3 regions of the Vibrio tubiashii ATCC 19109 genome follow, and region 2 is predicted to be linked to each of the others. Evidence: predicted binding sites of a transcription regulator. Region 2 holds the regulator's gene; each other region holds the start of a gene.

Region 1 (10,709 bases), 1.1 Mb from region 2:
CACGAGTATGGTGCTGACGATTTACACGCAGCCACATGGGCGCCTTGCTATTGTTCGCTTCGACTAATTGCTCCCATTGCTCTGGGTAGCTATCGCGTAGCATGTTAAGCAGCCAGTTTGGGTGGCCATATTTGCCAGCGTTGTGGCTAACAGCTTTTTCATCTAGCTCTTCTTGTTCACGAAGGTAGCTGCGCAGTACAGCATTGATCAGGCCGCGTAGGCTTGGGCCTTTCAACGTCTTAGTTCCTTCAACCGTTTCTGCGACGGCAGCATGTGCTGGAATACGCATGAAACTCAGTTGGTAAATTCCGACCAAAATAAGATGGTGGAAAACACGCTTTTTCCCTTTGAGTGGATTTTCCATTAGCTCGTTAGCAATAGATTCCAAACGTGGCAAGTAACGTAGCGCGCCATAACAGATCTCTTGCAACAGTGCATGGTCTCTTGGTCTGATGGTCTTTTGCGCCGCAGGTAATGCGTGTGAAAGAGATTGGCCTTTGTCGACCACTTGGAATAGGACGTTGGCTGCAGCAGCGCGAACATTCATGATGAATACCTTAAATTAAGGGAGGGTGTCTCCACCCTCAAAATGTACGTTTCCCGATAAGGGAGAATATGTTTAAACCAGCTGAGTGCCGACTTCAAACCAGCTTGCACGAGAGTTCAAGATATCTTGAACAGACATCGCTTTCTTACCTGGAACTTGTAGTTGTTCTAAAACCAGTACGCCATTACCAGTAGCAATGTAGATACCGCTTTTATCTGCTTGCAAGATAGTGCCAGCAGGTTGAGTTGTTGACTGCTCATCGACCCGGCTTTGCCATACTTTGATGCTGTTCTCAGCAGCGATAAAGTGGCTCATTGGCCAAGGGTTGAAAGCACGAACGCAGCGCTCGATATGTGCAGCTTCGTCATTCCAGTCAATGCGGGCTTCTTCTTTGCTCAGTTTCTTAGCGTAGTTTGCCAGTGCATCGTCTTGCTTCTCTGGTACTGCGTTACCTAGCGCAATATCTGCTAAACATTCAACTAATGCTTGTGGGCCAAGTTCTGCCAGCTTTTCGTACATAGAAGTACTGGTATCACTAGCTTCAATAGGTAAAGTCGCTACTTTGAGCATATCACCGGTATCTAAACCGATATCCATTTGCATAATGGTCACGCCTGTTTCCGCATCTCCCGCCCAAATAGAGCGTTGGATCGGCGCAGCACCACGCCATCGTGGCAGGATTGAACCGTGAACGTTAATGCAGCCTAGCTTTGGCGTATCAAGTACCGCTTGCGGAAGTAGCATGCCGTAAGCTACCACCACCATGATGTCTGCGTTTAAATCTGCCAGCTCTTGTTTTGCTTCATCAGACTTAAAGTTTTCTGGCTGATAAACGGGAATATTATGCTCTAGTGCTAATTGCTTAACAGGTGGCGCTGCCAGTTTCTTACCACGACCTGCAGGACGGTCAGGGTTAGTGTATACAGCAATGACATCGTGCTCCGAAGACAACAACGCCGCCAAGTGACGGGCGGCGAAATCCGGAGTACCAGCAAAAACAATTTTCAAAGGTTTGCTCAAGGTACCTTCCTTCTATTTAATTAGCGATTAGGCTTTGCTTGCATTCTTCTCGTTGAAGCGCTTGATCTTAGCTAGCTTGTCTTGAATACGCTTGCGCTTTAAAGGCGAAAGGTAGTCAACAAACAGTTTGCCTTCTAAGTGGTCAAGTTCATGCTGAACACAAATAGCTAATAGATCATCAGCTTCAAATGTGTACTCTTCACCATCACGGTTAAGTGCTTTCACCGTCACTTCCGCTGCGCGTGGCACCAATGCACGTGCGCCAGGGACAGACAGACAGCCCTCTTCGATACCATCTTCGCCGCGTTTTTCTAAGATTTCTGGATTGATCAGAACCATAGGCTCATCACGTGTTTCAGAAATATCGATAACAACGATACGTTGGTGGAAATCAACCTGGGTTGCTGCCAGACCAATACCTTCTTCGTCGTACATGGTTTCAATCATGTCATCAACGAACTTTTGAATCTCAGGTGTCACTTCTTCTACCGGCTTAGCTACGGTGCGAAGACGATCATCTGGGAATGTTAATACTTGTAATACAGACATATACACTCGAAATGTTGAACTGTGCCGAATCAGGATAAACCTCGTTGGCTCAATTCTAGACATTTTATACCCCAAATGACAGCATCAATGCGCTTTTTGAGCCGCTTCTCTTTGTTGTTAACACTCAGTTTAACAGGGAATGCCATAAGGATAGGTCGCTGATAGGGAGTCGAAACATGTTACGCATTTGGCGAGGTCTGTTTGTTGTCGTGTTGGTGACGATCGTTAATGGGGTCAGTGCTCAAGAAGGGGCTCTATCGATTAACAAACAAGCACCGAAGACTTATACCGTAGTCAAAGGTGATACCTTGTGGGATATTTCAGCACTGTATCTCGAAAGCCCGTGGCAGTGGCCGCGCTTATGGCAATTGAATTCGAGCATAGTAAACCCGCATCTGATCTTTCCCGGAGATAAACTGACTCTTGTGTGGCGAGAAGGGCAACCAAAACTGATTCTAAAACCTGTGGTCAGTTTGACGCCCGCTATTCACCAACGAGCAAAACAACCCATCCCTGTCATCAAAACACAGCATATCCTGCCTTTCATTGAACACGATCTGTTGTTGGAGGGGGAAGCAAGCCATGAAATGAGTCGAGTGATTGGTAATAGCGTCGGGAGTCAGTTGATGGATTCACAAAACGTCATCTATATTTCGGCTCATCAAATCGCTCAAGAGTGGGGAGTTTATCGTTTAATGGATGAGTTTAAACGGGCAGATAAAAGCGCCAAAGTGATAAGAAAAATAGCTCATGGCCAACTTGTTGCCAGTGATGAGCACTACTCCTCGCTGCGTTTGACCAAGCAAAGCCATGAAGTAGTGGTGGGCGATATCGCTATGCCAATATTACAACCTTCAAACTCAACCACTTCGCTAAGCTTAACCCCTGTCTCTGGGCAAATTGATAAGGTTGAGATTCTCGGAGCGGTAGAAGGCACTCATTATGTGGGCAAAGACCAAGCGGTGGTGGTTAATCGTGGTGAGTTAGATGGTGTTAAACAAGGCAGTGTGTTTGAGCTGTTTAACTCGGGCGCCGGTGACTTTACTCATAGTACAAACAACTCATCAATCCTTTTACCTGATAGGCGTATTGGCTACTTGATGGTTGTCCGTCCTTATCAGCATTTTAGTATCGCGATCATTACTGACAGTTCAGAAGCAGTCAGTATCGAGACCAAGGTTCACTCCCCAAGGAGTCGGTAGTTTGTGACCAATGAAGAGCTCGCGGCATGGCTGTCGCTTAACTTTACCCCTAGAGTCGGTCCGAAAACCTTTTCTCGTCTTCTCGCAATGGACTCACCATTAAACATTGTTCAATCTGAACTTCCTGCTCTTTTAGCCCTTGGATTAAGCGCACAACAGGCTAACTATCTAAAAAACCGAGCGGCGAAAGAGGTTGCGCAGTGCTTTGAGTGGCAACAACAATCTGCTCAACACAATATCATTACTAAGCAAGAGAGCAGTTACCCGGCATTACTTGAACAGGCGGTAGGCTCTCCTCCGGTTTTATTCGTTCAAGGAGAGGTGAACGGCTTGTCTGAACCTCAAATTGCGATGGTCGGTAGTCGCAATGCCAGTCCTGAAGGGCTCAATACCGCGCGGAGCTTTGCTCGTGCTTTGGTTGAACAAGGTCTGACGGTTACAAGTGGTTTGGCCCTAGGTGTGGATGGCTACGCCCATGATGGGGCGCTGCAAGGAGGAGGACGTACACTCGCGGTTCTCGGTAGCGGTCTAGAAACTATTTACCCAGCTAGACATCGTGAACTTGCTAGGAGAATCCTTGATAGTGGAGGGGCGCTTGTTTCGGAGTTTCATCCCAAAGCGAAGCCTAAAGCCGATCATTTTCCGCGCCGCAATCGAATTATTAGTGGCCTATCTGTTGGAGTGCTGGTGGTTGAAGCCGCAGAGAAAAGTGGCTCCTTGATTACGGCGCGCTATGCCATAGAGCAAGGGCGTGACGTGTTTGCTATTCCGGGTTCTATCCACGATTCAAATGCACGCGGTTGTAACCTGTTGATTAAGCAAGGTGCGTGTTTGGTGATGAGAGTTCAGGACATAGTTGATGAAATAGAGACGCTTTTACGCTGGTCTAATTCCAGTAAGCCACCGATTCAAAATGAACTTTTCGAGGAAATAGATAGTAAAGAAGAATTGCCATTTCCTCTGCTGTTAGCTAACGTAGGAAGTAAGGCTATACCAGTTGATATTCTTGCAAACAGGACCAATATACCTGTGCAGGACGTCATGATGCAGCTCTTGGAGCTTGAGCTTTCAGGGCATGTTGTTGCAGTTTCCGGTGGCTATATTCGAAAGGGGAGGGGCTAGCTATGATGATGGATATCTTAATGTATCTATTCGAAACCTACATCCATAGCGATGCAGAGTTACAAGTCAATCAAGATGAGCTAGAAGAAGAACTTCTTCGCGCAGGTTTTCATCAAAAAGACATTTACAAAGCCCTTGTCTGGCTAGAAGAGCTAGCAGCACTGCAGCAAAGTGAAACCCACTCTGCGATCTCGGTGTGCAGCACTTCGAACTCGACTCGTATCTATACAACTAAAGAGTGTGAGCGCTTAAGTCTAGAGTGCCGCGGCTTTTTGACCTTCTTAGAGCAAGTTAACGTCCTCACGACTGAAACTCGTGAGATGGTTATTGACCGCATTATGGGCCTAGAGACGGACGAGTTTGAGCTTGATGATCTGAAATGGATTGTGCTTATGGTGCTATTTAATGTACCAGGCAATGAGAATGCATACACACTTATGGAAGAGCTGCTGTATACCAAAGAACAAGGTATCCTTCACTAACCTTTCTGAGTTGATATGAGCAATAAAATTGATCATCAGCTGTTTTCAGCCCATGAACATGCGCTAGAGCACCAAGCTTGCCCTAAATGCCAAAGTGAACAGCGCGAAGGTGAACTTCACCTTCGCCACGGTAAGCATGGTCCTTTCTTAGGTTGCGATCAGTACCCTGTGTGCGACTACATTAAACCTTTGCATCAGAACGATGGTCACATCGTTAAAGAGCTCGGTGTTGCTTGCCCTGAATGCGGCAATGAGCTTGTTCTCCGTCAGGGGCGCTATGGGATGTTTATTGGCTGTAGTCATTACCCGCAGTGCAACCACATCGAGTCTTTAGATCAACCTAAGCAAGAACAGCAGCAGCCGGAACACCATACATGTCCAGAGTGCAATAAAGGCCAGTTAGTGGAGCGTAAAACTCGCTTTGGTAAGGTTTTCTATGCCTGTGACAACTATCCGAAATGCAAGTTTGCTGTCAATCAGCCGCCGATTTCAGGTCAGTGTGAGAAATGTGGTTTTCCACTGTTAGTTGAGAAGAAGCTCGCCAGTGGAGTCAAAAGGCAGTGTGCCGACCGGAAGTGTCACCACACACAATCTGAATAATAAAAAAACGGCGCATCAAGCGCCGTTTTTGCTATCTATAAACTGAGTTATTGGGCGAAGTTTGCTGAAAACTCATGAACAGCAGGAAATGCTTGTTCATCCAACAGATCGGCAAGTGCACACAGTTTACGCTGCAGTTCACCGCTGTAATCACCACACACGTTAATGTGACCCATCTTGCGGCCTGTACGTTTCTCTTTGCCATACCAATGAACGTGCACCCCATCCATCGCGAGTAATTCGCTTGGTAAGGTATCTTCACCCAAGATATTGATCATTGAAGTTTCACGAATCAGTTTAGTGCTGCCTAGTGGTAAGTCGCATACTGCTCTTAAGTGATTTTCAAACTGACAAGTTTCTGCGCCTTGTTGAGTCCAGTGTCCAGAGTTATGCACCCGTGGGGCAATCTCATTGACCAGCAAGGTGCCGTCGACATCGAAAAACTCAAGGGCTAATACACCAACGTAATTGAGCTTATTGGCGACAGCAGTAAACATCTGTTTTGCTTGTTGTTGCAGTTCAGTATCTGCGATGGCAGTAGACAGCGTCAGCACGCCGTTAGTGTGAACATTCTCAGCCAATGGATAAACAGCAACGCTACAGTCTTTGCCACGTGCACCTACTAGGGAAACTTCACGATTAAATGGCACGAACTCTTCAGCTACGATCGCTTGAGTTTCAGATGCAGCGATGCACTCGGCCATTTCTGTCCAAATGGTCTCGATTTGAGCTGGATCTTTTAAACGCCACTGACCTTTTCCATCGTATCCGCCAAGCGCACTTTTTAGCACCATAGGGATGCCAACGTGTGCAATAGCTTGGTCAAAGTCTTCACGTGTATTGATGACAAAGTACTTCGCATTGCGTACATCTGCGTCATCAAGCAACTGCTTCTCGATACGGCGATCGCCGCCTGCTTTTATCGCTTCAGTCGAAGGTAAGAACTTTCCACTTTGCTCGCAGATTGCCAGAATGTCGTGAGGGATATGTTCAAACTCAGCGGTGATAACATCAGCTTGAGCGATGGCGTTTTCAAGTCCGTGACCAATTACAGTCTGCGTGAGTGGATGAACGACATTTTTACTGCCTACGTCATACGCTGAGATATCAATATTAAGCGGCGCGCCAGCCAGTGACATCATGCGAGCTAATTGACCAGCACCTAGCACTAAAACATGCATGACTTAGTCCTCTGCAGGATTTGGGTTCGCTAAAACCGTTTCTGTCTGTTCAGCGCGGAAAGCTTCAACTTTCGCCATTACAGCTTCATCATGTGTACCAAGAATTTGCGCAGCGAGAATACCTGCATTTGCCGCACCCGCTTCGCCGATAGCAAGAGTACCAACAGCAATACCTTTTGGCATTTGCACGATGGAGTATAGAGAGTCTAGACCACTAAGTGCACGGGACTGAACTGGAACACCTAGGACTGGCAGTGAAGTGAAGGCTGCCGCCATGCCTGGTAAGTGCGCCGCACCGCCAGCGCCAGCGATGATTACTTTTAAACCACGCTCTTTAGCGCTGGTCGCATAGTCTGCAAGAAGTTGAGGGGTACGGTGCGCAGAAACCACTTTAGTTTCGTACTCAACCCCGAATCTATCGAGCATTTCTGCTGCTAGTTTCATGGTTGGCCAATCTGATTTAGAACCCATGATGATACCGACTTTCATCTCAAACTCCTTCAAAGCTGCATAGAATTGGTGAGCAAACATTTTGAGCGCATTATACGGAGATTTCACACTTAAGCAAACGTTTGCGTCGGGGTGGAATACTTAGCTTGGGAATTTATTAATAAATAGCTTTAGTCTCGGATTGAGATTGTTTGTAAACTTAGGCCAATAGAGAATAACCAAGGTGTGATTAAGTGGAAAACTTTAATCAAGCACTGAATGCTTTGATGGATGGTGAAGTGATCGCTTATCCAACCGAAGGAGTCTTTGGTGTGGGTTGCGATCCCGATAATAGTGAAGCGGTGCGCAAGTTATTGGATCTTAAGCAACGTCCTGCCGACAAAGGGCTCATTCTTATTGCAGCGAGTTACCAGCAGCTAATTCCGTATATTGATGAATCTCAGTTGACTCAAGAGCAGCTAATCAGGGTCAAGCAGAGTTGGCCAGGGCCGATCACTTGGATAATGCCATCGAGTGAGCGTGTATCTCGTTGGGTATCCGGCCAGCATCAATCGATTGCCGTGCGAGTGACGGATCATCCTTTGGTACAAAAGATGTGTAATGCATTCGGAAAGCCGTTAACCTCTACCAGCGCAAACTTGTCCGGTCAGCCACCATGCATGACAAGTGAAGAAGTTTATATGCAGTTTGGTTATGACCAGATTGCGGTACTCGAAGGCCAAACGGGTGGTAGAGAAAAGCCCAGCGAAATTCGAGATGCTAAATCACTACAAGTATTAAGACAGGGATAACCCTGCAGTAAAGGAAGTTGTATGTCAGCCATAGATAAACAAACGGTAAAGCAATTTTTAATGGATCTTCAGGATTCGATTTGTCAGCAGCTCGAAGAGGTGGATGGACAAGCGGTATTTGTTGAAGATGCATGGCATCGCGAGCCTGGAGAAAAGCTAGGTGGCGGTGGTCGTACCCGAGTAATGAAAGATGGTGCTGTTTTTGAGCAAGGTGGGGTTAACTTTTCACATGTGCAAGGTAAAGAAATGCCAGCTTCCGCCACGGCGCATCGCCCTGAATTAGCTGGGCGTCGCTTCGAGGCAATGGGCGTCTCTTTAGTTATGCATCCAAATAACCCTTATGTGCCTACTTCACATGCCAATGTTCGTTTCTTTATTGCGGAAAAAGAGGGTGAGGAGCCGATTTGGTGGTTTGGAGGCGGTTTTGATTTAACACCTTTCTACCCATTTGAAGAAGATGCGCAGTATTGGCACAACACGGCTAAAGAAGTGTGTGCACCATTTGGCGAAGGCGTTTACTCAGAACACAAAGCTTGGTGCGACAAATACTTCTACTTACCTCACCGAGATGAAACTCGTGGTGTTGGTGGCTTATTCTTTGATGATCTCAACCATTGGCAGTTTGATAAGTGTTTTGACTATATTAAGGCGGTCGGTGAGGGTTATTGCCAAGCTTACCTGCCGATTGTTGAACGTCGTAAAGAGACTGAATACGGTGAGCGTGAACGCCAGTTCCAACTGTATCGTCGTGGGCGCTATGTAGAGTTTAACTTAGTCTTTGACCGTGGCACATTGTTTGGCTTACAAAGCGGCGGCCGCACTGAGTCTATTCTTATGTCTATGCCGCCACTAGCGCGCTGGGAATACGCTTACCAAGTGGAGCCAAACTCTCCAGAGGCTGAGCTGTATGATCATTACCTTAAACCGAGAGAGTGGTAATACTTTCCTCCTTATATAGATAGTGATAGGGTCAATGTTCCGCATTGGCCCTTTTTGTTTCTGATAGGTAAGGATATGACTCAGCAAATAGACAACTACGTTGTTTTTGGTAACCCAATCGCCCAAAGTAAATCACCATTTATTCATACGCTATTTGCTCGTCAAACTAATCAGTCTTTGACCTATACCACTCAGAGCCCGGCAACCGATGCTTTTGCCCAAGCAGCCAGTGAGTTTTTTGCTGAGGGTGGCAAAGGGTGCAATGTTACTGTGCCATTTAAAGAGGACGCGTTCCGCTTTGCGAATCGTGTCACCGAGCGCGCGCAGTTAGCAGGTGCAGTTAATACGCTAAAAAAACTTGATGATGGTGAGATTCTAGGCGACAACACTGATGGCGAAGGGCTTGTCCAAGACTTGTTGCAATATCAGGTTATGCTAAAAGGGGCTCGTATTCTGCTGATTGGGGCTGGTGGTGCCGCGCGTGGCGTCATTAAGCCACTATTAGATCAGCAGCCCGCTGAAATTGTGGTCACCAATCGCACCTATGCTAAAGCGCAGCAGTTAGCAGAAATGTTTCAGCCTTATGGCAAAATTTCTGCCCAACCAATGGAGGCTGTGTCTGAGAGCTTTGATTTGATCATTAACTCAACATCGTCGAGCTTAAGTGGTGAGCTACCCGCTATCTCTTACGCTATTTTTTCACCTCAAAGCACTGTCTACGACATGATGTATGGTGCAGGGAAAACGACCTTTAATCAGTGGGCAACAGATAATGGCGTAATCAAGGTATATGATGGTCTAGGCATGCTGGTAGGGCAGGCAGCGGAAAGCTTTATGTTGTGGCGTGGACTAAGGCCTGGTACAAAGCAGATTTTGCGTGAACTGAGAAAAAACCTAGAGGGCATGTAATGAACCAATCTATTCTTTTTCCTGATATCCAATCATGGGATGAAGATAAGCAAGCTGTGTTGTTTTCTGCGCAGCAAGCTGGGGCGCTGATTCAGTGCTTAGTCAGTAAAACGGAACTAGAGAAGTTGTCAGGTCAAACGGTTGAGAATGAGCAGCAAGCTCTCGAAGTATTTTCTCAATACCGTTTTGACCTTGAAGAGCTTGCTGAAGAGTTAATAGAAGACGAAGAATTTAATTCACAAGGTTGGATAGAAGTCGTTAGTTAATCTCTTTAACCTCGTGAAGGTAGTCTTCTTTATTCTGCACATAGTTATCTGCCGACTTTTGTAAGAATGCGCGTTCCTTTTCATTGAGTGGACGCGCTTGCTTAATTGGGCTACCTACGTACAAAAAGCCGCTTTCCAGAATTTTACCTGGGGGAACTAAACTCCCGGCACCTATCATTACCTCTTCTTCTATTACCACACCATCTAAGACAATCGCCCCCATTCCAACTAGCACTCGATCTTTGATCGTGCAGCCGTGTAGCATCACTTTGTGACCAATAGTGACATCATTACCAATGAGCAGAGGGTAGCCGTCAGGGTTTTCTTTATTCTTGTGGGTGACATGCAACACACTGCCATCTTGGATATTGGTGCGATTGCCGATATGAATATGGTTTACATCACCTCGCGCTGCAACGAGCGGCCAGACACTGGAGTCATCTCCAATACGAATATCGCCAACTAATACTGAGCTGCTATCTATGTAGACTCTTTCACCTAATTGCGGAGTAATACCTTTGTAACTGCGTAGAGAACTCATTTTTTCTCCTTATATAGAGGGAATCTTGCCATGGTAGGGGTAGAAAAGTGGCAAAAACAGGTCGTTTTGAATAGAAAATACTCAAACAATAAAAAAATCAAAAAAAACTG
Region 2 (10,709 bases):
GGTTTAAGCAAATCAAAGCGTATAAACAGCATTTTAATCTATTACTTATCGATCTTCGTGGTCACGGTAAGTCGAATCAATTGATCAAAGAGCTAATGGCAAACCGCTATACGTTTCAAGCGGTGACAATGGACATTCTTAAGGTGCTTGATCACTTAAAGATACGTTCGGCTCATTTTGTTGGTATGTCTCTCGGCACGATAATTGTTCGAAACCTAGCGGAACTTGCAACAGATAGAGTCAAGTCGATGGTGCTAGGTGGCGCTGTAACGCGATTTAACGTCCGTTCGCAGATATTGGTTAGGCTAGGTGGCATGTGCAAACACGTTATCCCTTATATGTGGTTATACAGCCTTTTTGCTTATATTGTGATGCCGCAGCGTACTCAGAGGGAATCAAGGCACTTATTTATCCGCGAAGCAAAGAAGCTTTGCCAGAAAGAGTTTAAGCGTTGGTTTATTCTCACTTCGGAAGTTAACCCACTGATGAAGTATTTTAAGGATAGAGAACTGCCAATCCCAACGCTCTATTTGATGGGTGAGAAAGACTATATGTTTATTCAACCTGTGAAAGAGATGGTCGCAGCACATCGTAAAAGTAAGTTACTTGAGATTGCCGATTGCGGCCATGTATGTAACGTCGAGCGACCAGAAGAGTTCAATCACCATTCAATTTCATTTATTCAGCAGCAAATTGAAGCGCCTAAAATCGGTTAAGGTGCTGCTTGTCCGCATTGCCAACATGCGCCAAATTGAGGCTCGTTCATTTCCCCGCATTGGTTACAAAGCCAATTACTGCCAACATCTGCATTGTTAAATTGTTCGATAACCGTATTGGCATGCTTGGCTTGTTCTGGGTCAAGTAACCAGACATAAGGTTCGCTACTCTCGCCAAAAGGTATTTCACCTTGGAGCCCAAACACGCCTTCACCGCGAACTTCACAGTCAATCTGTTGAGACTTAAGAAGCTCACAAACAATGTGAGCTTCGGTAGGCGTCGATGCGGAATAGATCCTCATTAAGCATTTCCATTTGATGTTGAAGGGGAGCTCTTAATTTTAGCCATAATCCATTTTGCAATGACAGGGAATAAGCCGAGAAGTGCAAAAGAGGCTAAAACGGTTGGAGATACGATACCCGACAAGCTGTCTATTTGAGCCAGTTGAGTACCAGCATTCAGGTAAACCGCAGTTCCTGGCAACATACCGAGTTGACTCACCAAATAGAATCGAGCCGTCGCGATAGGTGTTAAACCCATTAACAAGTTGATGAGGAAGAATGGGAACACTGGAATTAATCTCAGTGAGAACAGATAAAATGCGCCATCTTTTTCAACGCCTTGGTTGATGGCATTGAGCTTTTCACCAAATTTGCTTTGTACCCAATCACGCAATAAGTATCGGCTGCTCAAAAATGCGAGTGTTGCACCTATGGTGCTAGCGAAAGAAACCAGCAGTAAGCTTGTCCAGAAACCGAAAAGGGCAGCACCCAAAAGAGTCACGACCGCAGCGCCAGGAATCGAAAAAGCGGTGATGGCAACATAGGCGATAAAATAGCTCGCCGCGGCGATAGTAAAGTTGTCAGCAATAAATGCCGCAAGCTCAGCTTGCTGGGCTTTGGCATTGTCTAGCGTGAGATACTGGCCAAAATTGACGCCAAGTAAAACAATCAATGCGACGAAAACAATTCCTAGGATGATCTTTTTATTCATGTTGAGCAGCTCCATTTAATTTCATGGATATCAAATATTAGTGTTACTAGACAAGACAGGGAAAGCAAGCGACAAATTTCAAGGTGGCAGATAAAAAACAATAAAAAAGTCAGCACTAAGGCTGACTTCTTCTAGATATATTGTTTTAGATTAGCTAACTTGCGTTAACAGTTCCTGACGTCGGCTTTGTGGGATAACCGACCAGTGCGTGCCTTTAATAGCACCTTCTAAAGCCCAGAGAAGTTCGATGTTAACATCGGCAGAGTGTGTAGACTGGATAGCCTTAAAAGCGTGTACGGCGCCCACCTCTTCTAAGTTTTCGACAGTGTCTATGCCTGCTTTCTTAAGCATGCGTTCTGTCGCTAGCCTTAAATTAGGAAGATCCTTCAAGCGATTCGGTTTCGCCTGCGATTGGCATTGTTTCTCTTGGTTTGCGGCTTTTAACGCGACGCTAGCAATCTTTAACGTTTTACCTGCGTCTGCTGCCCAGTCATCACAAAGCGCAAAATACTTTGTCACGACGGGAAAGCCGCGTTTTTTGTATACGTAAGGTTCTAGCCCTTGAGACTTAAATTGTTTAGCGAGAGCCGCGTCCGCGCGTACGTGAAGCTTATCGTTGACGACAAGTGCGAACATAGTGTCATCAGCAAAAATGCCAAAGCCACCAAACATTGAGCGAGACTTGATATGTCCTAACTGCTCAAATAAACGCATTGAGTCTTTTAGTATTGGTTTATCCATGCTGTGTTTTCTCGGTGTATAAGTATACGCCACCAATGCAGGTCCGAGAGATTAGCAAAATTATGCAGAGACATTGTCAGTAAGGTGTCATACGAGTGCAAGTAAAAGCGGTATGACAGTTTGCATATTCGCCATCGGCAACCCCGCTACCAGACAATAAATTGTTTAAGGCCGGAGGCTTTGCGTCCCATCCTTTCGGAATGGTTTGCCCTGTTCGTGGCATTAATCGAACACTTTAAGAATAAATAAATTCTGCGCAGAACATCACGTTTGTATAGGATAAATGTGACATTGGTTCAATAAATAGAGGGGAGATATACGCTTAGCCAATAGTACGGCTACTAGCTAAGCGTCTGAGTTAAGGTTATTTATTTAGATTACGAACGGTATTACGCTCAACAATCTCTGGGTGCATCTCAAACACGCGTTTTTCGTGCTCTTTGTCTTTAATTCGCTCAAGAAGAATTTCAAAGGCATTCTTACCAACACGACGTTTTGGTTGGTGAACCGTTGTTAACGGCGGAGAGAAGTACTCGGCCAGTTCAATATTATCGTAACCAATTACGGAAATATCTTGTGGGATTTGAATGCCTTTTTGTTGCAGGCGGCTCATTAAACCAAGTGCCATGGTGTCATTAAAACAGAACACGGCTGTTGGCTTTTTATCCATTGCAACAATTTTATCTGCCGCCAATACCGCTGTATCACATTCGAAGTTACCTTCAAGAATCCAATCTTCATTTACCGGTAGTTCCGCTTCGGCCATGGCACGCTTAAAGCCACTAATACGCTCAACACATGCTGCTTTTTCGAAGTGACCACTTAAACAAGCAATGTCAGTGTGACCACGTTCAATTAGGTATTTGGTTGCTAAGTAGCCGCCTTCTTCTGAGTTATCGATGATCTTATCTGCTTGAGAACTCTCTGGGCCCCAATCCATAACTACTTTTGGAATATCTTTGTGGCGATCAAGCATTTCGCTCAGCTCTTCAGTCAGATCTGAACACATCACTAGGATGCCATCTACACGCTTTTCAGCCAACATGCGAATGTAGTCGCGTTGTTTTTCATAGATGCCGCCTGTATTACACAGAATCAAGGTGTAACCTTGGCGGTAACAGTAGCTTTCTACGCCGTCGATAACTTCTGAGAAAAATAGGTTCGTCGATTGTGTCACTAACATACCGATTGTACGAGTAGTGTTGCACTTAAGACTACGAGCAACTGCACTCGGTGCATAATTAAGCTCGGTTACCGCTTCCATCACTTTTTCTTGTGTCGCTTCGGCAACAAAGCGTGTTTTGTTAATCACGTGAGACACAGTGGTTGTTGAAACACCAGCAAGGCGAGCAACGTCTTTAATAGTGGCCATAAATTTTGTCCTGTCGATGACTGCCACGAGAATATATTCAGTTTAGAATAAGTTGGCAGAAAGTATCAGAAACACAAAAACCGCTCTTATTTAGCGGTTTGTATTTGAATAGTTCATTTTTATCGTTTGCGGTCACGATTTTAGACCGCAATCCGACTTAGGGCAAACACATTTCTTCGAACTGACCTGTGTCAGTTCACATTGTCAGACTCTATTCACCGATTAAGTATGTGCAATCTAACTCTAAGAATGCCACTGTGAGAGAAGCGATCGCCGAGTAAAAACCGAACTCATCGAGTGTTTGACACTTAGCTGAAAACTTAGGGGTCCAACTTAGAAGGTGCTGACGAATGAAGCCCTCTTGCTCGATCAGTGCTTCTTCAATATGACGCTCTTGCTCAAGCTCATTAGAGCGAATGATGAGGTTGCCGAGAAAATCCAGCTCAATGGCAATATGGTCAGCAGGTTCATTTAAGCCTTCATCGACAGCAACACCATGCTCTAGCATTAACGCTTCCATCTCTTTCGCTGGTTTGTCGTTAAGCAGGCCAGTCTCTCCAATGTACATTGAAGCGTAAGGTAGTGCAGAGTCGCGATCAGACTTCAAAAATAGATCACAAAAATCAGCGGCAAGCTCTAGTTGTGCATCTTCGCGATCGATAAGGCGATTGAGTGCATCAATGACACGATCAATCGACGGCTTTAGATCGGCATTCTCGCCAAGGCCAGTAAGGAAAGAGCGGATTTGAGCTGAATGGTACTGTTCAAGGTTCTCTTCCGTTAATTCTTTGGCGTAAAGGCTTGAAAGCCACCAATAGATTTCCGCACGTTTCTCGTTGAATGCTTTGATTTCTTGCATTAGGTATCACTCCCAAAATAACTACCTATTAGTGTAACTAATAAAAATGAATAGCGGTAATGGCTTACGTGACAATAAAAGACGAATTATGAGCATTTATTAACAAAGGCGGCGGTTTTGTCTTGAATCAATAAAAAATCATCTTTCTCGTTTTTAAAGTGATAAATACTAGAAATGTTACTATTTATGAATAGAATAAATGATAGAACTATTCCCAATGCAAATTAAGTGGTGCAGATGAGTTATCACGTACTAGTAGTAGAAGACGACGTAGTGACTCGCAGCAAGCTCGTTGGCTACTTTCAGAATGAAGGTTACCAAGTCAGCGAAGCAGAAAGCGGCGAGCAGATGCGAGACATGCTACAAAGCAACGCGATTGATTTGGTGATGTTGGATATTAATCTACCCGGTGAAGATGGATTAATGCTAACTCGCGAACTTCGCAGTCAATCAGACATTGGAATTATCCTGGTAACAGGACGCACGGACAGCATCGACAAAATCGTTGGCCTTGAAATGGGCGCCGATGACTATGTCACTAAACCTTTTGAATTACGCGAGCTATTGGTTCGAGTTAAGAATTTACTGTGGCGAATTTCCGCTGCACGTAACTCGTCAGGCTCTGACAGCGCAGCGAAGCAAGATGATAATGTTGTTCGCTTTGGTGAGTGGACGTTTGACGTTCAGCGCCGTGCACTGAGTCGTAACGGTGAGCCGGTTAAGCTGACTAAAGCAGAATATGAACTGCTAGTGGCTTTATCCTCTTATCCGAATCAGGTTCTCAGCCGTGAACGTATCTTAAATATGATCAGCCACCGTGTTGATGCACCAAACGATCGCACAATTGATGTCTTGATTCGTCGCATGCGAGCAAAAATGGAATTCGATCCAAAGAATCCACAAATTTTTGTCACCGTTCATGGCGAAGGCTATATGTTTGCAGGTGACTAAATGTTACCGCGTCAACAGACATAAAAATACCGAGGCTTGACTCGGTATTTTTCTATCTAGGATTCATAGTTTACTTGGTATCAAACTTTGCTTTCAGAAGCTTGCAGCGCTTGCTCTTCATAATCTGACGCCCAATTCCTAAGCGTTTGCCAAATTTGACCTAAGGTTTCGTGCCAATAACGCTCGGTTTGCTCCAAATACACCGCTTTAGGTGTGTATTTAGCCCATGCTTGTGTAACTTTATCATGCGCAAGGTAATTGGTAGGTGCAGGGTACGGCTTTAATCCTGCCGAGTAGAATTCATTCAGAGCACGCTCCATATGACTGGCTGACGTTACAACAACCAGCTTTTTGGTATTAACGAATGCTGCCGCTTGTCGAGCTTCTTCCCAAGTATCTTTGGCGGTTTCTAACAGAATAATGTCAGATTTCGAGACGCCAAGGGCGAGAGCCACTTTCGCCATCATACGGGCATTGCTCACTTCAGAGCCGCCCGCATAGCCAGACAAAATCAATTTAGACCCAGGGTAAATTCGCATGATGCGAATACCTTCGGCAAGGCGCATCAAACCGGTTCGGCTTAATTCAGAAGTGGGCGGGATCTTATCGTCTACGACATGACCACTGCCGAGCACCATAACGTAATCGATCGATTGGTCGACCGGAAAAAAGGCCGAGTATTGGCGTTCAAGCGGCATCAACAAACGAGAAGAAACGGGTTGAAAAGCGATGAGGAAGATACCGATGAAAGAGAATAGAACAACAAAGCAGCCTGTCTTCTGTTTACGGGTAAACATGATCAACATTAAGCCGAATAGACCGATGATTAGCATCGCGGGAAGCGGCATAAGTAGAGAAGACACAACTTTTTTCAGCTCAAACATACTAAATAGTCCGAAAAAACATCAATTGATTATAATTTAAGAGAAAGCCTCTTTATTCCTGCTTTTCTTATGACAGAATAGCAGCACGATTAGACATGATAACCTAAGCTGCTGTGACTGAAGACCGCAATTTCGACGATATTGCCCACAAATTTGCAAAAAATATTTACGGTTCTGACAAAGGAGAGATTCGCCAAGTCATTGTTTGGGAAGATCTTCAACAGATACTTAATACTGTTGATGGGGCAAATCAGCAACTCAATGTGCTAGATGCGGGTGGCGGTTTGGCACAAATGTCGCAAAAGCTAGCTAAGCTCGGACATCATGTCGCGTTATGTGATCTATCTTCTGAAATGTTGCTATTGGCAGAGCAGGATATTGCAATAAATGGCCTGCTTGAGCAGTATCGCTTCATTCATTCGCCAGTCCAATCGCTTGACCAGCACCTAGAATCCCAAGTGGATGTGGTCCTGTTTCATGCGGTGATGGAGTGGTTAGCAGATCCTAAACCTGCGCTAGAGAAAGTACTAGAACAAGTAAAGCCGGGTGGTATGGCTTCTATTATGTTCTATAACCACCATGGTTTGGTCTACAAGAATGTCGTGTGCGGCAACATTCCTCATGTATTAGACGGAATGCCGCATCGCAAAAGATTTAAATTACAGCCGCAAAAAGGCTTAAAACCTGAAGAGGTCTACCAGTGGATTGAAGACGCTGGTTTTTCAATTTGTGGCAAATCTGGTATCCGCTGCTTTAGTGACTACATAGGCAATATGGAGTACATGGGCGATTACCAGTATGAAGATGTGTTGGCACTAGAAAGACAACTGTGCAGAGAAGAGCCATACCTCTCGTTAGGCCGATACATACATGTATGGGCACAAAAGAAAGATAAGCAGGACTAACAATGAGTGAGATGACTCTAAATGCTGAGCAGCCGATCGATGAATTGGTCGGTTGGGTTAAGCAGCATGATTTCTCATTGAACCTGACAACAGAGCGACTGGCATTTCTAATCGCTATTGCTGTGCTCAGTAATGAAAGGTTCGATGAAGAATTAGGTGAAGGTGAATTGCATGATGCGTTTACCATTGTTACCCGATTATTTGAAGAAACGGGTGACGCGTCGGCGTTTCGCGCTAACAACGCGATTAACGAAATGGTCAAACAACGACTGATTAGCCGTTTTACCAGTGAAGTGACCGATGGAGCCAGTATCTATCGTCTGTCACCACTTGCGATAGGGATTACAGATTACTACGTCCGACATCGCGAATTTTCCAAACTTAAGCTATCGATCCAGCTTTCAATGGTTGCTGACGAAATGTCGAAGGCGATTGAGTCTGCACGTCAAGGCGGAACGCCAGGTCACTGGCGTAAGAACGTCTATGGTGTGCTTAAGTACTCCGTGGGAGAGATCTTCGATCAGATCGATCTGAACCAGCGTGTGATGGATGAGCAGCAGCAGTCGGTTAAGATTCAGATTGCTGAACTGTTAAACAAAGACTGGCGCGACGCCATCAACAACTGTGAAGCGTTGCTTTCTGAGACATCTAATACCCTCAAAGAGCTACAAGATACGCTTCAAGCCGCGGGCGACGAGCTACAGACGCAGATTCTTGATATTCAAGAACTGGTTTATGGCGATGACGAGCTGGAATTCATCGCAGAAACGCTGTTTGGTCTGCAAATGAAGCTTGATCGCATCACCAGTTGGGGTCAGCAAGCGATCGATCTTTGGATCGGTTATGACCGCCACGTTCACAAATTTATTCGAACCGCGATTGATATGGATAAAAACCGAGCATTCAGTTCGCGTCTGCGTCAATCCGTCAAAGAGTATTTCGATATGCCTTGGTACCTGACTTACGCAGATGCCGAGCGCTTAACCGATCTTCGTGATGAGGCCTTGGTACTGAGAGATGATGAAGTTACCGGCCAAGTACCACTAGAAGTGGAATACGAAGAGTTCCAACAGGTCAATGATGAATTGTCAGATCGTATTGCAGGCATGCTTAAAGTTCATAAAGAGCAAGGCGCACCTATCGATTTGGGCTTAGTGCTACGTGACTACCTAGCACAGCATCCGCAAACTCATCATTTTGATTTAGCTCGAATTGTTATCGACCAAGCGGTACGTTTAGGCTACTCAGAGTCTGACTACCAAGCCATTCAACCGGACTGGCAAGCGATCAACGAATTTGGTGCAAAGGTACAAGCAAATGTCATCGACCGATATTAATGAATACATGTCAGATAATCTGGCAAAAGCAATTTCAAACCCTCTGTTCCCAGCACTAGACAGTATGCTGCGAGCAGGGCGTCATATTTCTAGCGAAGATCTTGATAACCACGCGCTGTTGTCAGACTTCGAAGTTGAGTTGTCCTCTTTCTATCAACGCTACAACACGGAACTCGTGAAAGCGCCAGAAGGCTTTTTCTATCTGCGACCGCGTTCGACGTCACTGATAGGTCGTAGTGTGCTTTCAGAGCTTGATATGTTGGTGGGTAAGGTATTGTGTTTCCTTTACCTCAGCCCAGAGCGTTTGGCGCATGAAGGTATCTTTACTAACCAAGAGTTGTACGAAGAGCTATTGGCCCTTGCCGATGAAGAAAAGCTCATGAAGCTAGTGACCAATCGTGCAACCGGCTCTGATTTAGATAAAGAGAAGCTATTTGAAAAAGTCCGTACTTCACTGCGCCGCTTGCGCCGCCTAGGTATGATCATCAACATTGGTGAAACGGGTAAATTTAGCATCAGTGAGTCGGTTTTCCGCTTTGGTGCTGATGTACGAGTTGGTGACGATATGCGTGAAGCGCAGCTGCGCCTAATTCGTGATGGTGAAGCGGTAGTGCATACTAAAGAGCCAAGCCAAGGTAGCTTACTAGAACAAACTGACAGCGACGAAAACGCTGAACAAGAAATGATGGAAGAGGGTGAAGCATGATTGAAAGAGGTAAATATCAATCGCTAACCATGGTCAACTGGAACGGCTTTTTTGCGCGTACTTTTGATATCGATGGGCTAGTCACCACTCTTTCTGGTGGTAACGGTGCAGGTAAGTCGACGACTATGGCAGCTTTCATTACTGCTTTGATTCCCGACCAAACCTTGCTTCACTTCCGTAACACGACGGAAGCGGGTAGTAGCCAATCTTCTCGTGATAAAGGTCTGTACGGTAAACTACAAGCTGGTGCCTGTTACGCCGCTCTTGATGTCGTGAACTCGCGTAACCAACGTTTATTGTTTGCCGTTAAGCTGCAGCAGGTCGCTGGTCGAGACAAAAAAGTCGATATCAAACCGTTTGTGATCCAAGGCTTACCAAGCCATATCAAACCGACTGATGTGTTGATCGAAAGCGTTTCAGATACTCAAGCTCGTGTTCGCCAGATCAACGAGGTCAAAGAGTCGATCGGCCAAATTGAAGGTGTGCAGTTCAAAGCCTTTTCTTCGATTGTCGACTACCACTCTCAAATGTTTGAGTTCGGCGTTATTCCGAAGAAACTACGTAACTCTAGTGACCGCTCCAAGTTCTACCGTCTGATCGAGGCATCGCTATACGGTGGTATCTCAAGTGCGATTACTCGTTCACTTCGCGACTACCTCTTGCCACAAAACGGCGGTGTTAAAAAAGCGTTCCAAGATATGGAATCAGCGCTGCGTGAAAACCGCATGACACTTGAGGCGATTAAAACCACTCAGGCTGATCGCGACTTGTTTAAGCATTTAATCACCGAATCGACTAACTATGTGGCGGCGGATTACATGCGCCATGCTAATGATCGTCGCAACAAACTTGAGCAGACCTTGTCACTGCGCTCTGAGCTGTTTAGCTCGCGTGAGACTTTGCTAGAACAAAACAACCTGCTCAACCGCGTCCAAGAAGAGCTAGAGCTACTGGTTGAATCTGAGTCGTCGCTAGAGCAAGACTATCAGGCGGCTTCAGACCACTTGCAGCTAGTTCAAAACGCACTGCGTCAGCAAGAGAAAATTGAACGCTACCAAGAAGATCTTGAAGAGCTTCAAGAACGCCTTGAAGAGCAGATGATGGTAGTAGAAGAAGCGCAAGAACGTGTGCTTATGGTTGAGGAACAAGCGACGGTTTCTGAGGAAGAAGTCGATAGCTTGAAAACTCAGCTTGCCGATTACCAACAGGCATTGGATGTGCAGCAGACTCGTGCGCTTCAATAC
Region 3 (10,709 bases), 1.4 Mb from region 2:
TGCATGACACGCTGAACCCCGATAAAGCCAGCACTGATACAAATAGGCTCAAACCTTAGCGCTTCTCCCGCTTCATAGGTTAAAACCGGAATGCCCAGGCGTTCAGCCTCGCTACGCAGAGAGCCGTCTCGTAGTGGAGCATCAACGATCACTGGCGTAGCGAACGCCTGAGCAATACGAAGTGTTTCTGGATTACTTAAATCTGCCCGAATCTGTGGCAGGTTGGTGCGGTGAATGGCACCTGTGTGTAAGTCCAAAATGTAGTCACAGCGCTTAGCGACCTGAGAGAAAAAGGTGTTCGCCATGCGTGAAGCAAGCGAACCCTTTTCGCTACCCGGGAAGCAGCGGTTTAAATCTCGTCTGTCTGGCAGATAACGAGACTTATGAATAAAGCCGAACACGTTAACAATGGGTACAGCAATGATGGTGCCTTTGAGCTTGTTAGCATCAAGGGTGTTGATTAACTGTCTAACAATCTCAACGCCGTTAAGCTCATCACCATGAATTGCTGCGTTGACCATAAGAACGGGCCCAGCTTGTTTACCGTTTATGATCTCGACCGGGATCGATAACGGTGAATGGGTGTAAAGCTTTGCCGCTTCTAACTCAATCACCTTACGCTCTCCCGGCGAGGTAAACTCGCCGAGAAATTCGAATGCGCTATTCTTTTTAGCCTTTGCCACGAGTTTTAGTCCTTTTGCTTGCCGCATTTTTCTCAATAAATTCGACAATCATTCCAGCAATGTCTTTACCAGTTGCGGCCTCAATACCTTCAAGACCTGGAGATGAGTTTACTTCCATGACTAATGGACCGCGTTCTGATCTTAGTAGATCAACCCCAGCCACATTTAGCCCCATTATTTTCGCAGCCGCGACCGCAGTGCGTCGCTCTTCTGGAGTAATCTTAATTAACGATGCGCTGCCACCACGGTGGAGGTTAGAGCGAAACTCGCCCTCTGCACCTTGACGTTTCATCGCAGCGATCACTTTGTCACCAATCACAAAGCAACGAATGTCAGCACCACCCGCTTCTTTAATGTATTCCTGAACCATGATATTGGCTTTCAGGCCCATAAAGGCTTCAACAACACTTTCTGCCGCCTTACGAGTCTCAGCCAGTACAACGCCGATGCCTTGAGTCCCTTCTAGTAGCTTAATTACAACAGGCGCACCGCCAACCATTTCAAGCAGGTCTTTCACGTCATCAGGTTTACTCGCAAAGCCAGTGATTGGCATGCCGATACCCTTGCGAGATAGCAGCTGCATAGAGCGTAACTTATCGCGAGAGCGAGTGATGGCTACCGACTCGTTGACGGGGTAAACGCCCATCATTTCAAATTGACGTAGTACCGCTGTGCCATAGAAAGTGACAGAAGCGCCAATACGAGGAATGATGGCATCGAAACCAGACAGCTCTTCACCTTTAAAGTGAATTTCAGGCGCGTCTGAGTTGATGTTCATGTAGCAACGAAGTGCATCGATGACTTTTACCTCATGGCCACGGTTTTTTGCCGCTTCAATTAAACGCTTGGTTGAGTACAAGCTAGCGTTACGAGATAAAATACCAATTTTCATTATTTGCTTTCCTCGAAAGGGACTAAAAACGATTCAACAGGGTCAACAACGATGCGGTTGTGCATTGCTGTACGGCCTAACAACATACGAAAAGCCATGTTTTCGCGATTGGTTAAAGTAATTTCAATTGGCCAAGTTTCGCCACCGATGCTCAAATCAGAGCTGATCACATAACGCGATTCTTCATGGCCACCTGAGTCGCGAACGATACGCTCATCAATGACTTCAGATTCACACATAATTTCTACGTCCGTATTATGCTGAATTGGGTGGATCCAGAAGCGAACCCATTGAGCTTCGTCCTTCTTAAAGCTCTCTACTTTGAATGCGTGTAAACACGAGGTCTTGGCTCCGGTATCGATTTTTGCATTAATTTTCTCAATACCAAGGCTCGGTAGGCTGAGGGTTTCTCGCCAACCAACAAGTAGTTTTTCTTTCATCGCAGTAATAATAATTTAGAGAGTATTTAAGATGCTCGATTGAAGTGAGCATCCCCAACTTAACACGGTCGTTTTATGCCGAGTGTAGTGCCTGAAGAGGGCAGAGAATTTACCCTTAGGTGCTTCAAGGAGGGCGACTGTAGCAACCATGATTCGCGCTGACTAACGAAAAGAAATCACCGTGACGACAAAAAATATTTATGGTTTAGTGAGGAGCGAAAATAAAAAAGCCAGCTAATGCTAGCTGGCTTTTAGGATTAGATTTAGTAATGGAAATTACGCTTTTTCAGGAATCGCTTCTAGTAGAGCAACCATTTGATCCCAGAATAGGGCAACCGTATCAATTTTCACTTTCTCATCTGGTGAGTGTGGGAACTTGATGGTTGGGCCAAATGATACCATGTCCATATTCGGGTAAGGTTCTTTGAACAGACCACATTCAAGACCAGCGTGAATAACCATGATGTTTGGCTTATGGCCGTAGATGCCTTCGTACATGTCACGGAAGATAGCCATGATCTCTGAGTCTGCGTCTGGTTTCCAACCTGGGTAAGCACCAGAGAACTCAATTTGAGCGCCTGCCAGTTCAGCAACAGAAGTCAGCATGCCTTCTACTTGTTGACGGCCAGAGTCAATCAAAGAGCGAACTAAGCACAACACTTGGATTTGGTTTGCTTCAGTGGTCACGACACCCACATTTAAAGACGTTTCAACTACGCCTTCAATTTCATCGCTCATGCGAATCACGCCGTTAGGGCATGCATTTAATGCGGCGATGAAACGTTGCTGGTCGGCAATCGCTAATACTTGTGTCTCTGTGTCGATCGCTTCGTTGAATGAAACGATGTCTGTTTCTACTTTACCTAGTTCAGTGCGAAGTAGGTTAGTGTAGAACTCGAACAACTCAGCAAGCTTAGCTTCATTTTCTGCTGGTACAGCTACTGTTACGAACGCTTCACGAGGAATAGCGTTACGCAGGCTACCACCGCGGAACTCGACAAGACGAAGGTCAAGTTCTTGTGCGTGACCTGCTAGGAATCGAGCAAGTAGTTTGTTGGCATTGCCACGACCAGTATGAATGTCACAGCCCGAGTGACCACCTTTTAAACCTTTTAGGATCAGTTGGCGAGTTGTAAAGCCTGCTGGAAGCGCTTCGCGTTTGATATCGAAAGTCATTTCACCATCAATACCGCCAGCACAGCCCATGTAGACTTCGCCTTCTTGCTCTGAGTCAGTGTTAAGAAGAATATCACCTTCTAACCAACCCGCTTCAAGACCGAATGCACCTGTCATACCTGCTTCTTCGTCTACCGTTAGCAGCACTTCAATTGGACCATGCTTGATTTCTGTTGAAGCCAGTACCGCAAGACAAGATGCCATACCCATACCATTGTCGGCACCGAGTGTGGTTCCTTTCGCTGTTACCCATTCACCGTCAATGTACGGTTGAATCGGATCTTTTGTGAAGTCATGATCTGTGTCTTCATTCTTCTGTGGCACCATATCGATGTGTGCTTGCAGAACGACACCTTTCTTATTTTCCATACCCGGTGTAGCTGGCTTCTTGATGAAAACGTTGCCTGTTGGATCACGGCGAACATCTAAGCCTTGCTCTTTAGCCCAATCAACGATGTATTGTGCTAGGGCTTCTTCGTGTTTTGAAGGGTGAGGGATAGAACAGATCTTATCGAAAAATTGCCAAATTGGAGCAGGTGATAAGCTGCTGATTTCAGAATGGAATTCAGACACGGATGACTCCTTAAAAAGAACAACGCCAGATTATGTGTTTGGTTTCTGCCATTAATCTGGCACAAAAACCTAAATCTGGCCTATTGGGTAGAGGAGCACAGAATAGCACTCCCTGACTAAAGGGTGTAGTAAAAGCGGCAAGCAAATGTTTCGGTGCAATCACAAATTGTAGATTCTGGTTGACACGCCCTGTGCAACTGAATGGGTAGTGTTTGTACTAAATCCAAACAATAAATTGATATAACTGTAATTAAATTACAATATTCATTTGATCTAAGTCAGTTTTTAAACTTTTTGTGACTTTTGTCACTTTAATGCTTGTAATTAAATTTCTTTGGGGTATATTTGTAACCAACTTCGAAAGCGAAGAGAAAATGCTCAAAGGATGAGTCCGATTTGTCGCCTCCACGGAACTGAGAAATCAATATTTGTAATCTGTTTTAATTGATTTAGAAGGTGATAGTTATGAAAGGTTTACCAAGTGCAGCGTTCTGGCTAAACAGCTCTGTTTACACAGGCAGCTTTACTTACCCAACAAGCTTCGGTTACTAAACTCTAGCTTGTGACACTCGAACAGTTTGTTCACCCCTATTATTGGAATTTTTTTACAGCCTTTAGTTGCTGACATGATTCAACCGCCACTCAAATTGAGTGGCGTTTTTTTATCTAAGCAAAAGTGCGCTCACAATTTGCCCACAAACTCTGTGGTTTCCCGTCGCTAACTCCTATCTCTCTATTTTATTCGCATAAACACATATTGCCTTACGCATAAATATCCCAAATGCCATTGAAAGTTTATGACATGGTATAAAAAAACACCTTTTTGAAATTCAAATCATCAATGATTTTACTTTATGAAATATAAAGTATTTTTCTTTATGCCATCATCTGGCACTTGTTTGAAAGCGGCAGTGAACAGCAGAAATATTGATTAGAGTCTTAATTCTATCTGGAATTTACTATTTGATGACTTTATAATTCGAGCCAATCGATTACGCAACCGTTTACTTTTTACCCTTTTAGGATTCGATTATGTTCGAAAAACTGTTCAAACTCAGTGAAAACGGCACAAACGTCAAAACTGAGATCATTGCAGGTGTGACCACCTTCTTGACGATGGCTTACATCATCTTTGTCAACCCTGCAATGCTTGCAGACGCTGGTATGGATAAAGGCGCTGTATTTGTTGCAACCTGTCTTGCTGCGGCGATTGGCTGTTTCATCATGGGCTTCGTTGCTAACTACCCAATTGCACTAGCACCTGGCATGGGACTGAACGCCTTCTTTACCTATGGCGTTGTTCTCGGTATGGGTCATTCATGGCAAGTCGCTTTAGGTGCCGTTTTTGTTTCCGGTATCATTTTCATGGCTTTGAGTATTTTCAAAGTTCGTGAGTGGATCATTAACTCGATTCCTATGTCATTACGTACGGGTATCTCGGCTGGTATCGGTTTGTTCCTTGCGTTTATTGGTCTACAAAACTCAGGCATTGTGGTTGATAACCCAGCGACTTTAGTTGGTCTTGGTCATATCACAGGCCTGCAACCTGCGTTAGCGGCATTAGGCTTCTTCCTAACGATTGGCTTGGTTTACCGTGGTGTACGTGGCGCGGTAATGATTGCGATCCTCGCGATCACAGCTTTGGGTTTGATCGTTGGTGACGTTCAATGGGGCGGTATTATGTCAGCGCCACCAAGTGTTGCTCCGACCTTTATGCAAATGAACATTGCTGACGTCTTCGAAGTTGGCATGATTTCAGTTGTATTCGCTTTCCTATTTGTTGACCTATTTGATACAGCGGGTACTTTAGTTGGCGTTGCGACAAAAGCGGATCTGATTAAAGAAGATGGCAAACTGCCTCGTCTAAGCAAAGCGCTACTTGCTGACTCGACTGCAACGTCTGTTGGCGCAATGATTGGTACCTCTAGCACCACTTCTTATGTTGAGTCTACGGCAGGTGTTGCCGCGGGTGGTCGTACGGGCCTGACTGCTGTTGTCGTTGGTGTACTATTCCTTCTGGCTCTGTTTTTCTCACCACTGGCTGGCATGATTCCAGCGTACGCAACCGCAGGCGCACTTTTCTACGTTGCTATTCTGATGATGTCTGGCCTGGTTAGTGTTGACTGGCGCGACTTAACAGAAGCGGCACCGGTTGTCGTGACCTGTTTACTTATGCCACTGACTTACTCAATTGCAGAAGGTATTGCGCTTGGCTTTATCTCTTACGCTGCAATCAAACTACTGAGTGGCCGTGGTCGCGAAGTATCAATCAGTGTATGGGTACTATCAGCAGTATTCATCATTAAGTATTTAGTGGCTTAATTTCCGCCTTAGCGAATTCGTTCGCTAAATGTCGGCAGTACACTATTTTTCGCCATAACGGAGTCTCTGTTATGGCGATTATTTTTGCCACAGGGATAAATTCCCCATTGGTATTGTATAGCGCCTGCGTTAAAATAAACGTTTGCGTAGCTTTTCCCCAGACTTGCCTGTTGCAATCGTCCAAACTTCAATGACGTGTTGAGGGGATGCAGATTTTAAAACTATTAGGTTATTACAATGAGTAAAAAATTCATTATCACTTGGGACCAAATGCACACACTTTGTCGTGAGTTGGCGGAAAAACAGATGCCAGCAGAGCAATGGAAAGGAATTTGGGCGGTTAGCCGTGGCGGTCTAGTACCGGGCGCAATCTTGGCTCGTGAGCTAGGTATTCGTCATGTAGATACTATCTGTATCTCAAGCTACGACCATGACCATCAACGTGATATGACTGTTGTAAAAGCGCCAGAGGGTGACGGTGAAGGCTTCCTAATCGTTGAAGACCTAGTAGATAGCGGTGATACAGCACGTAAACTGCGTGAAATGTACCCGAAGGCAAAACTGATCGCAGTATGTGCTAAGCCAGCAGGTGTTGAGCTACTTGACGACTACGTGGTTGATATTGCTCAAGACACATGGATCGAGCAGCCATGGGATATGTCAATTCAGTACATTGAGCCAATCAATCGCAAGCAAAAGTAACTGATTGAGCAACATAGCGACACTTTCTTGATAAATGACCCTTTCTTGGGTCATTTTTTTTATTACTATTTAATAAACGTAATTATTTAGGTCATCGCCCATGTCTGAGGAAGTCAGTAAGAACCTCTCGGAGTCTCTGTTTGCTAATCATAAACAAGCCAAGGAGACTTCGGCGCTCACGCAATATATGCCAACCAGTGAAACCTTCTTAGATCAAAAACGAGAAGAGGATGGCTTCAAGTGGTATCGCAATTTGCGTCGTATGCAATGGGCTTGGCAGGGCCTTGATCCTATCGAGATTGAAGCTGTGCTAGCTAAAATTGCCGCTTCCAAGCATTCACGTACCCATGATGAGTGGCTCGATACCGTGATGGGATACCACAGCGGTAACTGGACTTATGAGTGGATTAAACTGGGCATGCTGCACCAAAAGCGGTCCGCTAAGCTAAAAGGTGAAGAGGCCGCTGATGAAATGTTTAATGCTTCTTTGTGCTTTAGCATTGCTGGTTACCCACACTTAAAGAATGATAACTTGGCGATTCAGGCTCAAGTGTTGGCGAGCAGCGCTTACACTGAAGCGACAAATAGAACCAAGTACATCGTTAAACGCATTGAAATCCCTTATCAGCGTAAAACTATCGTCGCTCACTTGCACTTAACCAGTACAGATAAGCCTCAGCCTGTGGTTATGGTGAGTGCCGGCTTAGATAGCTTGCAAACGGATCTTTGGAACCTGTTTAAAAACTACCTCGCTGAAAAGAACATCGCGATGTTGACGGTTGATATGCCGTCGATAGGTCATAACACTCATTGGAATATGACCGAAGATACCTCATGTCTTCATCAAGTGGTATTAAACGAGTTGTACAATATCCCATGGGTTGATCACCATCGTGTAGGCTTGATTGGCTTTCGCTTTGGTGGCAATGCAATGGTGCGTCTATCGTTTATCGAGCAAGAGAAAATTAAAGCCTGTGTCTCCCTTGGCGCGCCTATTCATGATGTGCTCTCTTCACCAGAAAAACTTAAGAAAATGCCCAAAATGTATTTAGACATGTTGGCATCACGTATAGGTAAGAATGCGGTCGATATTCATAGCTTAGCTGGGCAGCTAATGGCTTGGTCACTCAAGGTGCAAGGCATTCTTGGTAGCCGTAAGACGCGCGTGCCGATCTTAGCGATGAGTTTAGAGAACGATCCTGTGTCACCCTACAGTGATAACCAAATGGTGGCGCTGTTTAGTGACTATGGTAAAGCGAAGAAAATTAGTTCCAAGACAATTACACAAGGATATGAGCAATCCCTCGATTTAGCGATCAAGTGGTTGGAGGAGGAGCTAATTAGATGACATTTCGACTAATTTAGACAACACTTAAATATACGAGCTACCCAGACTTTCTAGTCCTAAGTCGCTCTGTATAAAAATAAGTAAATGAATATGGAGATTCATTATGTCTGAACAGACGAAAAGTCCGACCCATTACCGCTTATTGTCGACACTGAGAGCTATTGGTCCTTACTTACGAGAATCACAAAGTAAGGAAGACGCGTATTTATTTGACTGCTTATCTGTATGCGTCAATGACAAAAAATCACCAGAGCAGCGTGAATTTTGGGGCTGGTGGTTAGAGCTGGAGCGCAATGGTGAAGCGTTTGAAGCGCGTTATCGCTCTGGCTTATACGATTCAACCGGTGAGTGGCAAGAGAAGTCTCTGCCCAAGAAAGCGGTTGAAGATGTGACTCGAACTCAAGAGGTGTTTCACCAGAAACTGGTTGATACACTAAATAGCGAGTTTGAAATCGCCGTCAATATGCACGAAGAATCTGTCGAATTCGTCTAAATTTCTTTGCTTATCATTCTTCTTGACCAAAAAGGCGCTTTTTAGCGCCTTTTCTGCTTGTGAATTTATCAGTAGATTGCTAAAACATCAGGTCTAATCAATCTTTCTCGCCAATGAATGCGATTCTTGATTGTGACGATTTTTATTTTTTTCATAGTAGAAAGGCAATGACTAAACAAAGCGGAAAAGCCTCTCAGTCTCAGACTGTGGTGGTTAAACTAGGTACTAGTGTTTTAACTGGTGGCACATTGGAGTTGGATCGCGCTCATATGGTTGAGTTGGTTCGTCAATGTGCTGAGCTGAAAAAACAAGGCCACTCAGTGGTTATGGTTTCGTCTGGTGCAATTGCAGCCGGACGTGAGCACCTAGGATACCCCGCACTGCCCAACTCTATGGCAAGTAAACAGTTATTGGCGGCGGTTGGCCAAAGCCAGTTGATTCAAACTTGGGAATCACTGTTTGCTATTTATGGTCTAAAAATCGGCCAAATGTTGCTAACTCGCGCCGATCTTGAAGATCGTGAGCGATTTTTGAATGCACGCGATACGATCAATGCACTGGTAGAAAATGACATTATTCCAGTAGTTAACGAAAATGATGCGGTCGCAACCAGTGAAATTAAGGTCGGTGACAACGACAACCTTTCTGCATTGGTTGGCATCTTATGCGGTGCAGACAAGCTGCTGTTGTTAACTGACCAGAAAGGGCTATTCACCGCGGATCCTCGTAAAGACCCGAATGCAGAGTTGATAAAGGAAGTAAAAACCATCGACGATACCTTACGCAAAATTGCCGGTGGTAGTGGTACTACGTTAGGTACAGGCGGTATGGCGACGAAACTGCAGGCGGCAGACATTGCGCGTCGTGCAGGGATTGAAGTGATTATCGCTGCGGGTAGTGCACCAAATGTGGTGTTTGACTCACTGGGTGACAATCCACAAGGTACACGCTTCTTGCCTTGTGCTGAAGCATTAGAAAACCGTAAACGCTGGATTCTTGCAGGCCCTGCGGCTTCGGGCGACATCGTGATTGACGATGGTGCGGTTAATGCTGTGGTGGGCAAAGGAAGTAGTTTACTTGCTAAAGGCCTAACTAAAGTCAGTGGACAGTTTGCTCGCGGTGATGTTGTACGTGTGACCGATAACAAAGGCACCTTGATCGCTCGCGGCATTGCAAGCTACTCAAGCCAAGATATGGCGAAGATAGTGGGTAAGCATAGTAAAGATATTATTGGAATTTTAGGATACGACTACGGCAATGAAGTGCTTCACCGTGATGATATGGTCGTAATCCAAGAGTAAGGAAAGAGAAAGTGGAACTGATTTCAATGGGTAAAGCGGCTAAAGAAGCGGCTTTCCAACTAGCAACAGCGTCAACAGCGCAAAAGAACCAAGCTCTGGCAATTATTGCTGATGAACTAGAAGCGAATGCTGAGACTATCTTAGCCGCTAACGCAAAAGATATTGAGAAAGGTCGAGAAGCAGGGCTGACGGAAGCGCTACTTGATCGCTTATTGTTAAATACAGAGCGTTTAACAGGCATCGCGAATGATGTGCGCAATGTAATTAGCTTAAATGACCCAGTAGGCAGTGAGCTAGACAGTAAAGTGCTTGAAAATGGCATGTCCTTGTCTCGCCGCCGCGTGCCACTTGGCGTGGTTGGGGTTATCTACGAAGCACGTCCAAATGTGACAATTGATATCGCGGCTCTGTGTTTGAAAACTGGTAACGCCAGTATTCTTCGTGGCGGCAAAGAGACCTTCTTCTCCAACATGGAGTTGGTTAAGGTTATTCAATCTGCTTTGGCAAAAGCGGAACTGCCAGCGGCTTCGGTTCAGTATATTGAGAAACCAGACCGTGAACTGGTGTCTCAGCTACTAAAACTGGATGACTACGTGGATATGATTATTCCGCGTGGCGGAGCAGGCCTGCACAAGATGTGTAAGGAAAACAGCACGATTCCGGTGATTATTGGTGGATTTGGTATCAGTCATATCTTCGTTGATGAAAGTGCTGATCTCGCTAAATCTTTAGAAGTGGTCGAGAACGCAAAAGTACAGCGTCCTTCAGCATGTAATGCA

Evidence for each region. Region 2 encodes PurR, which represses purine synthesis genes. Its sites were predicted from a motif close to TNANGNAAACGTTTNCNTNA; they were not measured.
Region 1: the regulator PurR is predicted to act here: its motif matches at 7,264-7,283, upstream of purE (5-(carboxyamino)imidazole ribonucleotide mutase).
Region 3: the regulator PurR is predicted to act here: its motif matches at 4,757-4,776, upstream of IX91_RS11785 (NCS2 family permease).

Annotation. Positions count from the first base shown of each region.
Region 1 is NZ_CP009354.1:36,411-47,119, forward strand. Features, by position in the region: gene rsmB (16S rRNA (cytosine(967)-C(5))-methyltransferase RsmB) at 1-547, opposite strand, end outside; gene fmt (methionyl-tRNA formyltransferase) at 620-1,567, opposite strand; gene def (peptide deformylase) at 1,595-2,116, opposite strand; gene IX91_RS00175 (LysM peptidoglycan-binding domain-containing protein) at 2,293-3,318, shown strand; gene dprA (DNA-processing protein DprA) at 3,322-4,440, shown strand; gene IX91_RS00185 (DUF494 family protein) at 4,443-4,922, shown strand; gene IX91_RS00190 (DNA topoisomerase family protein) at 4,938-5,522, shown strand; gene IX91_RS00195 (5-(carboxyamino)imidazole ribonucleotide synthase) at 5,570-6,703, opposite strand; gene purE (5-(carboxyamino)imidazole ribonucleotide mutase) at 6,707-7,192, opposite strand; gene IX91_RS00205 (L-threonylcarbamoyladenylate synthase) at 7,387-7,944, shown strand; gene hemF (oxygen-dependent coproporphyrinogen oxidase) at 7,966-8,883, shown strand; gene aroE (shikimate dehydrogenase) at 8,959-9,792, shown strand; gene IX91_RS00220 (DUF1488 family protein) at 9,792-10,058, shown strand; gene IX91_RS00225 (gamma carbonic anhydrase family protein) at 10,051-10,599, opposite strand.
Region 2 is NZ_CP009354.1:1,135,056-1,145,764, forward strand. Features, by position in the region: gene IX91_RS05165 (alpha/beta fold hydrolase) at 1-716, shown strand, start outside; gene IX91_RS05170 (putative signal transducing protein) at 713-1,018, opposite strand; gene IX91_RS05175 (TVP38/TMEM64 family protein) at 1,018-1,710, opposite strand; gene IX91_RS05180 (TfoX/Sxy family DNA transformation protein) at 1,861-2,451, opposite strand; cyclic di-GMP riboswitch class I at 2,585-2,671, opposite strand; gene purR (HTH-type transcriptional repressor PurR) at 2,816-3,823, opposite strand; gene torD (molecular chaperone TorD) at 4,035-4,682, opposite strand; gene torR (two-component system response regulator TorR) at 4,920-5,633, shown strand; gene elyC (envelope biogenesis factor ElyC) at 5,714-6,517, opposite strand; gene cmoM (tRNA uridine 5-oxyacetic acid(34) methyltransferase CmoM) at 6,631-7,422, shown strand; gene mukF (chromosome partition protein MukF) at 7,425-8,759, shown strand; gene mukE (chromosome partition protein MukE) at 8,740-9,465, shown strand; gene mukB (chromosome partition protein MukB) at 9,462-10,709, shown strand, end outside.
Region 3 is NZ_CP009354.1:2,577,831-2,588,539, reverse strand. Features, by position in the region: gene IX91_RS11805 (succinylglutamate desuccinylase/aspartoacylase family protein) at 1-710, opposite strand, end outside; gene rimK (30S ribosomal protein S6--L-glutamate ligase) at 670-1,575, opposite strand; gene IX91_RS11795 (ATP-dependent zinc protease family protein) at 1,575-2,015, opposite strand; gene IX91_RS11790 (aminoacyl-histidine dipeptidase) at 2,292-3,764, opposite strand; gene IX91_RS11785 (NCS2 family permease) at 4,797-6,086, shown strand; gene gpt (xanthine phosphoribosyltransferase) at 6,324-6,788, shown strand; gene frsA (esterase FrsA) at 6,889-8,136, shown strand; gene crl (sigma factor-binding protein Crl) at 8,240-8,629, shown strand; gene proB (glutamate 5-kinase) at 8,797-9,930, shown strand; gene IX91_RS11760 (glutamate-5-semialdehyde dehydrogenase) at 9,942-10,709, shown strand, end outside.